Regions from separate parts of the Mesorhizobium sp. BHbdii genome, predicted to be linked through region 1. Evidence: riboswitches for the same ligand, from Rfam matches in the RefSeq annotation. Region 1 holds a riboswitch; the other holds the start of a gene.

Region 1 (4,778 bases):
TACCCATGTGCGCCATCCAATCGCGCTTCCGGCCTTGCGACCGGCGGATGCGCGCACCTTCGCCTCGCTCTATGCGGTCGAATCCTTCGCGCGCGCCACCGTGTCGAGCGTCATCCCGATCCAGGCCTACGAAATCCTCCGCAACGAGCAGATCGTCTCGATCCTCTACACCGTCGTGGCGCTGCTCGGCCTGTCGGTGACGCTGTTCATGCCGATGCTCATCCGGCGCTTTGCCCGACGCTGGGTCTACACATCAGGTGCCTGCCTGCTTGCCGTCGGCTCGCTGTTCTTCGTCACGCACACGCTCACCGGGCAGCTGGTGGGCATGCTTTGCCGCGTGATGGGCGCCAGCGCGTTGTCCATCACGCTCAGCCTCTACATCATGGACCACATCCGCAAGACCGATTTCATGCAGGCCGAATCGCTGCGCATGGCGTGGTCGATGCTCGCCTGGACAAGCGGGCCGACACTCGGCATCTTCCTCTACACGCGTTTTGGCATCTATGCCGCGCATGGCGCGGTCGCCATCTTCGCCATGGCCCTGCTGGGGCTGTTCTGGACCTACCGGCTCGGCGACAATCAGTCGATCCGCCCTGGCAAGACGCGGCCGGCCAATCCGCTCGCCAATATCGGCCGCTTCGTCGCGCAGCCGCGTCTCAGGCTGGCCTGGCTGATCGCCTTCGGCCGCTCCTGCTTCTGGACGACATTTTTCGTCTACGGGCCTTTGTTCATGGTGATCACAGGCGAGGGCGAGCTCGCTGGCGGCCTGCTGGTCTCAGCGGGCAATGCGCTGTTGTTCACGGCCATCTTCTGGGGCAGAGTGGGACAGCGTTTCGGCGGCCGGCGAACCATGACATCAGCCTATTTCGCCCTGTCGGCCATGCTGCTGGCGGCGGGCGCCGTCGGCGAATTCGTGCCGTTTCTTACCGGCGCCTTGCTGCTGTGCGGCGCGCTCTTCGCCATCGCTCTCGACGCGTTGGGCTCGACCGCCTTCATGCGCTCGGTGCGGTTCTATGAAAGGGCTGAGATGGCGGCGGTCTATCGCACTTATCTCGACTTTTCCGAGCTGACACCGCCGTTGGTCTATTCGGTGGTGCTGGCGTTTTTCGGGCTGGGCTCGGTGTTCGCCACGCTCGGCCTGCTGGCGGCGGGCTGCGGTTTTGTCACCTGGCGGTATCTGCCGAAGTCGCTTTGATCGTCAGAATTTTGGTGAAAGCGTTGTATGCCGCTCGCGCACCCAGTTGTGGAAGCGATGCAATTTCATATTCCTCGGGCATCAGCATGCGGCCTTGTGGCGCATCGAGCGCAGTCTTTCTGGTTGATCTCGCAGATATCAGCGCTCTCCTCCAGCACCTGCCTGCCGAAAGCGACGATGTTGTCGATATCAGCCGTTGGATTGGCGAGCGCTTCGGACGAAAAAAGCCATTCGGCGGTCAGTTCGGTCTGCTCCGAGCCGAGCGGCACCAGCCGCACGGTCCTGACATAGTCGACATGGCCGACGATGAACATCGACGACAGGTTGGTGGCGTAGGTCTGCCCGGCGGAACGCTCGGCTGAAGTCAGGTCGGGAAAGACCGGGCCGTGGACGCGCCCGTCTCGCGACCATGTCTCGGCTCCGGCCCGCAGGCCACCGGAAACTCCGGCGCATCATTGTCGGCGTGACGGGCCCATTCGGGGTCGTCGTCCCGACCCATCAGGCCGCGGCCATAGATCGACACCAGCCGCGACAGGTCCTTGTCGACGCCTGGGCAATGCAGGCACTCGTTGAAATTCTCCCAGAAGATCTTCCAGTTGCAGTTCATGACCTTGCGCAGCATATGGCTTGACACCAGCGTCTCCAGCGGCCAGTTGGCGAGGTCGCCAGAGGCGGGATCGAAGGATGTCTCGGCCGAACCGTCGGCGTCTTCCCTGAGATTGACGAAGACGAAACCGCCCCATGCCGACAGCGCTACGCGGTAAAGTGGATGATCGGCCTTGTCGAAGCCTTCAGGCAGCGATCTCGACGGCACGCGCACGAGATCGCCGCGCAGCGAATAGGACCAGGCGTGGTAGGGGCAAGTGACGAGCCGCGGCCTTCAGCCGACCTTCGCTCCCCCGGCAAAGCTGCGAGCCGCGATGCCGACAGGTGTTGTGGAAGGCGCGCAGCTCGCCGGTCTCGTCGCGCAGCACGACGATCTCCTGAGTGCCGACACGGAACGTCCTGAACGCCAGCGGCTGGGCAAGGTCGGCCTCTCGGCAGACGAGCAGCCAGCTTCGATACCAGATGGCGTCGAGATCGCGCTGATAGGCCTCGATGTCCCAGTAGGCCGATGACGGCAGCGACGGTTCAAGTCGCGTCAAACCGTTATAGGGATCGTGCTCGCTCGGGCTGGGCTGCATGACCGGCTCCTGTGATACGCCAGCCGACACCCGGTCGCGAACATTGTCAATCGCGGCGCCGGGCTGGCTGGCCTGCCGAGAGGCGCATTCGCGCTGGTGGCTGGCGGAATTTGGTTTGCCGGACGCGACGATTCTGCCTATAGTCGCAGCTGTCGTCGGTTCCGTTTGGAGCCGCGCATGATCCCGGAGCCGGAATCGGTTCCGGAAAGGTCATGCGCAGAGTCTAAGTGTTAGAGCGTCCTTGTGCGTCCATTCGGACGCACGGCGCCCTAAAGGGAATGCGGTGAGGGCGAATTGTTGCCCAATGCCGTGGCTGCCCCCGCAACTGTGTGCGGTTAGTCCTCTCCATATGCCACTGAAGAGTTTCTTCGGGAAGGTGGGGAAGGGCGTTGATCCGCGAGCCAGGAGACCTGCCGGCGACAGGAAAACTGACTTCTATGCCCTCGGGTGGAGGGCGAAAGGACAAGACATGAATACCGCTTCCGTCTCGCTCGGCACTTCCGTCTCCTCGCAGTCGCGCTTTGTGCAGCTGGCGCTTGCTGCATTTCTCGGCATTTTCGTGATGGGCTTTGTCGGCTTCTCGCATATCGACGCGGTCCACAATGCCGCTCACGACTATCGCCATTCGATGGCGTTCCCCTGCCACTGACGAGGGGCTGACATCATGACATTGTTTCGCAACGTCGTGTTCATCGCGGCGATCGCAGGGCTTGTGGCAGGCGTCGTTCTCGCCTGCATGCAGGCCTATGCCACGGTGCCGCTCATTCTGAAAGCGGAAGTCTACGAACAGGCCGGCGGTGGTCACACGCATGACCATGCCGCGGCGCCGGCTGCGAACGCCGGGGATACGAATGCCATGACCAGCGCGGCGCCAGCGCCGGCCGAAGCTGCCGCCCCGGAAGAGGAGGGCTGGACGCCGGCCGACGGTTTCGAGCGCTTCGCCTTCAATATCGTTGCCAATGTGGTCACCGGCATCGGCTTTGCGCTGATCTTGGTCGCCGCTTCGGAGTTCGCCGGCGGCATCGGCAATTGGCGTCAGGGCCTGTTCTGGGGCTTTGCCGGCTTTGCCGTATTCACGCTGGCTCCGAACCTTGGCCTGCCGCCCGAATTGCCGGCGATGCCGGCGGCCGATCTCACCCAGCGCCAGATCTGGTGGACGGCGACCGTGATGGCGACCGCGGCGGGTCTCGGCCTGCTTGCCTTCCGCAAGTCCTTGCCACTGGCGCTGATTGCCGTAGCGTTGATCGTGGCGCCGCATATCGTCGGCGCGCCGCAGCCCGACAGTTTCGAATCGCCGATCCCAGAAGGCCTGCATCACCAGTTCGTGGTGGCGGTGACGCTGACCAATCTGGTGTTCTGGCTGGTGCTCGGCGGCATCGTCGGCGTGGTGCGTGGCCGCTTGACCGGCACCGCGACCGGCCTGCGCGACAGCTTTGCCTGATCGCGTTGCCGGGACGCTGACCCTGGTCATCGGCGGTGCACGCTCCGGCAAGAGCGCGCATGCCGAAAAATTGGCGACGGCCTGCCCGGCGCCGTGGGCCTATATCGCCACGGCGCAAGCCTATGACGACGAGATGCGCGAACGGATTGCGCTGCATCGGTCGCGGCGCGGCGAGGGCTGGACGACCATCGACGCGCCGCTCGATCTCGTCGGCGCGATCGAGGCGCTGCCTGACGGCCGGCCCGTCCTGATCGACTGCCTGACTTTGTGGCTGACCAACCATATGCTGGCCGAACATGACGTTGAGGCCGAATGCCGAGGGCTGGCGGATGTGCTGTCACGACCGCGCGGGCCGTGGTTCGTGGTTTCCAACGAGGTCGGCCAGGGCATCGTGCCGGACAATGCGTTGGCTCGCCGGTTTCGCGATGCCGCCGGCCGGCTCAACCAGCAAGTCGCGGCAGTGTCCGATACGGTGCTGCTGATGGTGGTGGGGCTGCCGCTCAAGGTGAAGTGACATGGCTGATACTATCGATCCCAAGGACGAGGAGCGCCATCGCGCCAAGATGGCCAAGCGCAAAGCGGTGCAGGACGCCGAGGTCGCGGCAAAGACGGTCGAGAAGGGGCTGCTGATCGTCAACACCGGGCCCGGCAAGGGCAAGACCACTGCCGCCTTCGGGCTGGCGCTGAGGATGCTCGGCTACGGCAGGCGCGTCGGCGTCGTCCAGTTCATCAAGGGCAAATGGCACACCGGCGAGAAGGACGCCTTTGCCGCCTTCGGCGACCGGGTCGTCTGGCATACAATGGGCGAGGGCTTCACCTGGGAAACGCAGGATCTGAAGCGCGACGTCGCCGCCGCCGAAGCGGCCTGGGCCAAGGCGCTCGAGCTGATGGCCGAGCCATCGATCAGCCTTCTGGTGCTCGACGAACTGAACATCGCGCTGCGCTACGATTATCTCGA
Region 2 (4,778 bases), on a different contig from region 1:
ATGAACATCCTGCCGGCGACGATCGACAAATCAGGCGACCCGACCGTCGTCAGTCATGTCGGCGGGCGCAAGGCGACGGTGCCGATCGCCACGCCAGCGTCAGTGAAGGGCGCTTCGGTGAGCTTCGGCGTGCGGCCGGAGGATCTGATGATCGCCACCGGGACGGATTATCTTTTCGAGGGAACGGTGGACTATGTCGAGCAACTCGGCGAGGTTCAGCTCGTCTATGTCGACATCGGCCGCTCCGAACTGCCGCTGGTGACCAAGCTGCCCGGCAATGTCGAGGTCAAGCGGGGTGCTGCGCTGCGGTTGAATGCCGATGCCGGCGACCTGCATATTTTCGATGCCGACGGACATTCCTTCACACTCCACAAAGCGGAAGCAAAGGCAGCCTGAGGCTGGCGGCCTAACTGCTGGATACAGGCAGTTTGGCGAAGGCAAAAAACAAGAGCGGCGGGCAAAGCCCGCCGCTCTTGTGCGTTCAGGTCGCTGTTAGCGGCCGAACAGGTTGCGGTCGCTGCCGTGGACAGGCCTCTCGTCAGCCGGAACCGGATTCTGCGCCGAGGCCGAATTCTGGATCGAAGCCGTGTACGAGCTGTCGACCGCTACGGCCGGTTGGTTGGCGCCGTTCGATCCATAATTGTCGCTACCGGCAAATGCGCTGCCGGCGACGGCCAGAACGGCGGCGGTCGCAAGAACGATCTTCGTCATTTCAGTACTCCTGGATTTTTCGTGTTCCACCAACGCGGCGGGCAAATGCCGCCGCTGCTGTTGGGATCGACATTAGTTGTTGCCGAAGAGGTTACGGTCGCTGCCGTGGACGGGCTTCTCGTCAGCCTGAACCGGCTTCTGCGCCGAAGCCGAATTCTGAATCGAAGCCGTGTACGAGCTGTTGTCGACCGCAGCGGCCGGTTGGTTGGCGCCGTTCGATCCAAAATTGTCGCTGCCGGCAAAAGCGCTGCCGGAGACGGCCAGAATGGCGGCGGCGGCGGCAAGAATGATCTTCTTCATTTCTAGTACTCCTGAATTGTCATATCCCCTCAGCGCGGCGGCAGCGGTCTTTATGAAAAGACAACGCCGCTCTGCTGTTTGGGATCAGCTGTTAATTGTTGCCGAAAAGGTTGCGGTCGGCGCCCTGGACAACGGGCTTTTCAGCGTGAGCCGGCTTCTGAATGGAAGCCGTATACGAGCTGTTGTCGACCGCAGCGGCCGGCTGGTTGGCGCCGTTGGACCCATAATGGTCGCTGCCAGCAAAGGCGCTGCCGGTGATGGCCAGAACGGCGACGGCAGTAAGAGCAATCTTTTTCATTTTTGGTACTCCAGTATCTTAATTTTCCGTCCGTCTAGCGGCGTGTCTTGGGAGGAATTCGCGTCGTTCGGACAGCCCCGATGTGGGAAGGCCATTCGGCGGATTCCAATCACTAAGTTGTTCCGTGTGGACCAAGAATCTACACCTTGAAATTGTACCAGATGCTTCCAATAGTGTTATTTTGTGTTTTGTTTCAGAGGTTTATGCCAAGGCGCCATTCGACCATTTGACGAATTGCCGGACCTGCGTTCACAGCGTCATGCACGCATTGTCAACAGAAACGAACCGTTCGGTTCGATTTTAGAAGCGGCTTAAAAAGCCGGTGCTGAGTTGTTGTCGAATCATTAACCATTTAGGCGCCCTGCAATGGTTAAATCCGGCGTGCTTTCAGAACCGGCAGCGCTCGCAGCCGGGTGCAAATTCATCCCCCCTCAAATCCCGGCCCACAGGGTTTCGCCGCCGTGTCGCGCCGCATGGATACGATGTCGCTTTCATGCCGACAGTCAGCCAGCCGTCATGATTAGATCACGCCAACTCAGGTGCCGCTTGGTGACGACGAAGCGGAGAATTGGGAAGCCGGTCAGAACCCGGCGCTGCCCCCGCAACGGTGGTGGAGTTCAAGTCGCAACGGGAGACCACTGGGCCACAAGCCTGGGAAGGTGTCGCGATGAGTCCGCAAGGACACTCCAGAGCCCGGAAACCAGCCCGAGATTTCTAGACACGACTGATCGCGGTGGGCGGTCAAGAGGTGGATGATGCATGTCTGGCCTGTCGCCGGTCTGCGAGCGATCCTTCCTCCATCACCACCAGTTCAGTCTTTGGAGCGACGTGCGTCCATGTGGACGCACAAAACACGCTCCAAGACTTTTGAATTGCGCATCGTGCTTTCCGAAATCGATTCCGATTTCGGGCCGATGCGACGGCTATAAGGACAGGAAATGGAAGCGCGCAACGACATGCTGAGGCTCTTGCACGGCCGCAGGGCAGGCTATTCGCTCGAGCAGCCCTTCTATACCGATGCCGATTTCTTCAAGCTCGACATGGAGCTGATCTGGTATCGCGACTGGCTGTTCATCGGCCACGATTGCGAGTTGCCGAAGCCGGGCAGCTACATCACTGCCCAGATAGGCGACTATCCGGTTGTGCTGGTCCGCGACCAGCAAGGCAGGATCAATGCCTTCCACAATTCCTGCCGGCATCGCGGCAGCCGCGTCTGCAACGCCGACAAAGGCACGGCGGCGAAGCTCGTCTGCCCCTATCACCAGTGGACCTACGAGCTGGATGGCCGGCTTTTGTTCGCAAGGCAGATGGCGGACGGCTTCGACAAGAGCCAGTTCAGCCTGAAGCCGGTGGCTTGCGAAAGCGTTGGCGGCTACATCTTCATCTGCCTGGCCAAGGAGCCCGCCGATTTCGCGCCGATGCGCGCCATGATCGAGCCTTACCTCCTGCCGCACCGGCTGCGCGACGCAAAAATCGCCTTCGAATCGACCATCGTCGAGAAGGGCAACTGGAAGCTCGTCTGGGAAAACAACCGCGAGTGCTACCATTGCGCCGGCAACCATCCGGAACTGTGCAAGACATTCCCGGAAGCGCCGACCGTGACTGGCGTGCAGGGCGCCGATAGCGATCCGGAGATGCTTGCGCACTGGGCGAAATGCGAGGCGGCGGGCTTGCCGAGCAAGTTCCGCATCGATCCGGCCGGGCAGTATCGTGCCACCCGCGCGCCGCTCTTGCGCGATGCCGTCAGCTACACGATGACGGGAAGACGCGCGGTGAAGAAGAACCTTTCCGACAGCGTTTCGACCGAGCGCATCGGCTCGCTGCTGCTCTATCACTATCCGACGACCTGGAACCACATCCTCGGCGACCATGCCGTCACCTTCCGCGTGCTGCCGATCAGCGCCACGGAAACGGCCGTCACCACCAAATGGCTCGTCCACAAGGACGCGGTCGAAGGCGTCGATTACGATCTCGCCGAACTCACCCATGTCTGGACCGAGACCAACGATCAGGACCGCCGCATCGTCGAGGAAAACGCCTTCGGCATCCTGTCGCCGGCCTATGAGCCCGGCCCCTATTCTGAACTGCATGAGGGCGGCGTCATCCAGTTCGTCGAATGGTACGCCTCCTTCATCGGGCCGCGCCTTGCCGAGGACGGCCGGCCGGCGTTGCGCAGCGTCGCCTGAGAAAGGTCAAGGGTATGAATGCGATGACGGATCTCGGGCTCTACCGCCATCTCGACGAGATGGCGCCCTGGAACGACAGGCTTCAGGTGCTGGAAGTGATCGGCGTCAGCGACGAGGCGCCTGACGTGAAGACTTTCACCTTCCGCTCCGACAACCAGACCTGGTTCCGCTACAGACCGGGGCAGTTCGTGACACTGGAACTGCCGACCACTGACGGCCCGCTGATGCGGACCTATACGCTGTCGTCCTCGCCGTCGCGGCCGTTCTCGATCGCGGTGACGGTGAAAGCGCAGGCCGGCAGCCTCGGCACACGCTGGATGTTCGACAATCTCAAACCCGGCGTTCACGTGAAAGCCTATGGGCCGACCGGCGACTTTTCGCTGCACAGCCACCCCGCGGCCAAGTATCTGTTCATTTCGGCCGGCTCCGGCGTGACGCCGATGATGTCAATGCTGCGCTGGCTGAACGACTGCGCGCCATGGACAGATGTCGGCTTCGTCAACTGCGCACGAAAGCCCGAGGAGATCATCTTCCGCAAGGAGCTCGAACTGCTCGGCAGCCGCATGCCGGGCCTAACGCTTGGCTTCATGATCGAGGAGCGCTCCAGCCGCGAGGGCTGGTTCGGCCATATGGGCCGGATCGACGCGATACGGCTGCCGCTGCTGGCGCCCGATTTTCGCGAGCGCGAAATTTTCTGCTGTGGTCCCGACCCGTTCATGCGCGCCGTGCGGCAGATGCTTGAGGCGGTCGGATTCGACATGGCCAACTATCATCAGGAGAGCTTTGCGGCCCCAATAGTGGAGGAAATACTGGCCCCGTTCACATCACCGGCAAAGGGTGGGCCGGCAAAGGGTGGGCCGGCAGAGGGCGGGGTCGAGACACCTGCCGAGGCCGCAACGCCGATCCGCTTTTCGCTTTCGGATGTCGATGCCGACTGCGTTGCCGGCCAGACCGTGCTGCAGACGGCGCGCGCTTCGGGCGTACGCATCCCAGCGGCTTGCGAGTTCGGCCTGTGTGGAACCTGCAAGGTGAAAAAGGTCTCGGGCACAGTCGAGATGAGCCACAATGGCGGCATCCTCGATCACGAGATCGATGACGGCTTCATCCTTGCCTGCTGTTCGAAGCCACTGACGGCACTCGAAATCGACGCCTGACCGGCGAGGCGGCTAAAGCGCGTCGCGTTTGGCCGGCCTTATGCGACGCGCTTTACGTTGTCGTTTTCTATGCATGTCATTATCGCAAAAACCGCTGCACACTTTTGCGCGACATGCATTAAACCCCGT

Evidence for each region. Region 1 has a riboswitch for cobalamin ahead of ACWTU8_RS06130 (CbtB domain-containing protein). Riboswitches for the same ligand answer to the same signal wherever they lie in the genome.
Region 2: another riboswitch for cobalamin. It lies ahead of ACWTU8_RS13550 (aromatic ring-hydroxylating oxygenase subunit alpha); the one in region 1 lies ahead of ACWTU8_RS06130 (CbtB domain-containing protein).

Annotation. Positions count from the first base shown of each region.
Region 1 is NZ_JBSPKX010000001.1:1,247,514-1,252,291, forward strand. Features, by position in the region: gene ACWTU8_RS06110 (MFS transporter) at 1-1,195, shown strand, start outside; gene ACWTU8_RS06115 (SRPBCC family protein) at 1,261-1,626, opposite strand; gene ACWTU8_RS06120 (SRPBCC family protein) at 1,560-2,009, opposite strand; gene ACWTU8_RS06125 (Rieske 2Fe-2S domain-containing protein) at 1,987-2,379, opposite strand; cobalamin riboswitch at 2,610-2,811, shown strand; gene ACWTU8_RS06130 (CbtB domain-containing protein) at 2,849-3,028, shown strand; gene ACWTU8_RS06135 (CbtA family protein) at 3,044-3,820, shown strand; gene cobU (bifunctional adenosylcobinamide kinase/adenosylcobinamide-phosphate guanylyltransferase) at 3,813-4,334, shown strand; gene cobO (cob(I)yrinic acid a,c-diamide adenosyltransferase) at 4,336-4,778, shown strand, end outside.
Region 2 is NZ_JBSPKX010000002.1:180,649-185,426, forward strand. Features, by position in the region: gene ACWTU8_RS13530 (ABC transporter ATP-binding protein) at 1-396, shown strand, start outside; gene ACWTU8_RS13535 (DUF680 domain-containing protein) at 493-711, opposite strand; gene ACWTU8_RS13540 (DUF680 domain-containing protein) at 784-1,011, opposite strand; gene ACWTU8_RS13545 (DUF680 domain-containing protein) at 1,103-1,309, opposite strand; cobalamin riboswitch at 1,830-2,032, shown strand; gene ACWTU8_RS13550 (aromatic ring-hydroxylating oxygenase subunit alpha) at 2,248-3,495, shown strand; gene ACWTU8_RS13555 (2Fe-2S iron-sulfur cluster-binding protein) at 3,519-4,649, shown strand; gene ACWTU8_RS13560 (FAD-binding oxidoreductase) at 4,768-4,778, opposite strand, start outside.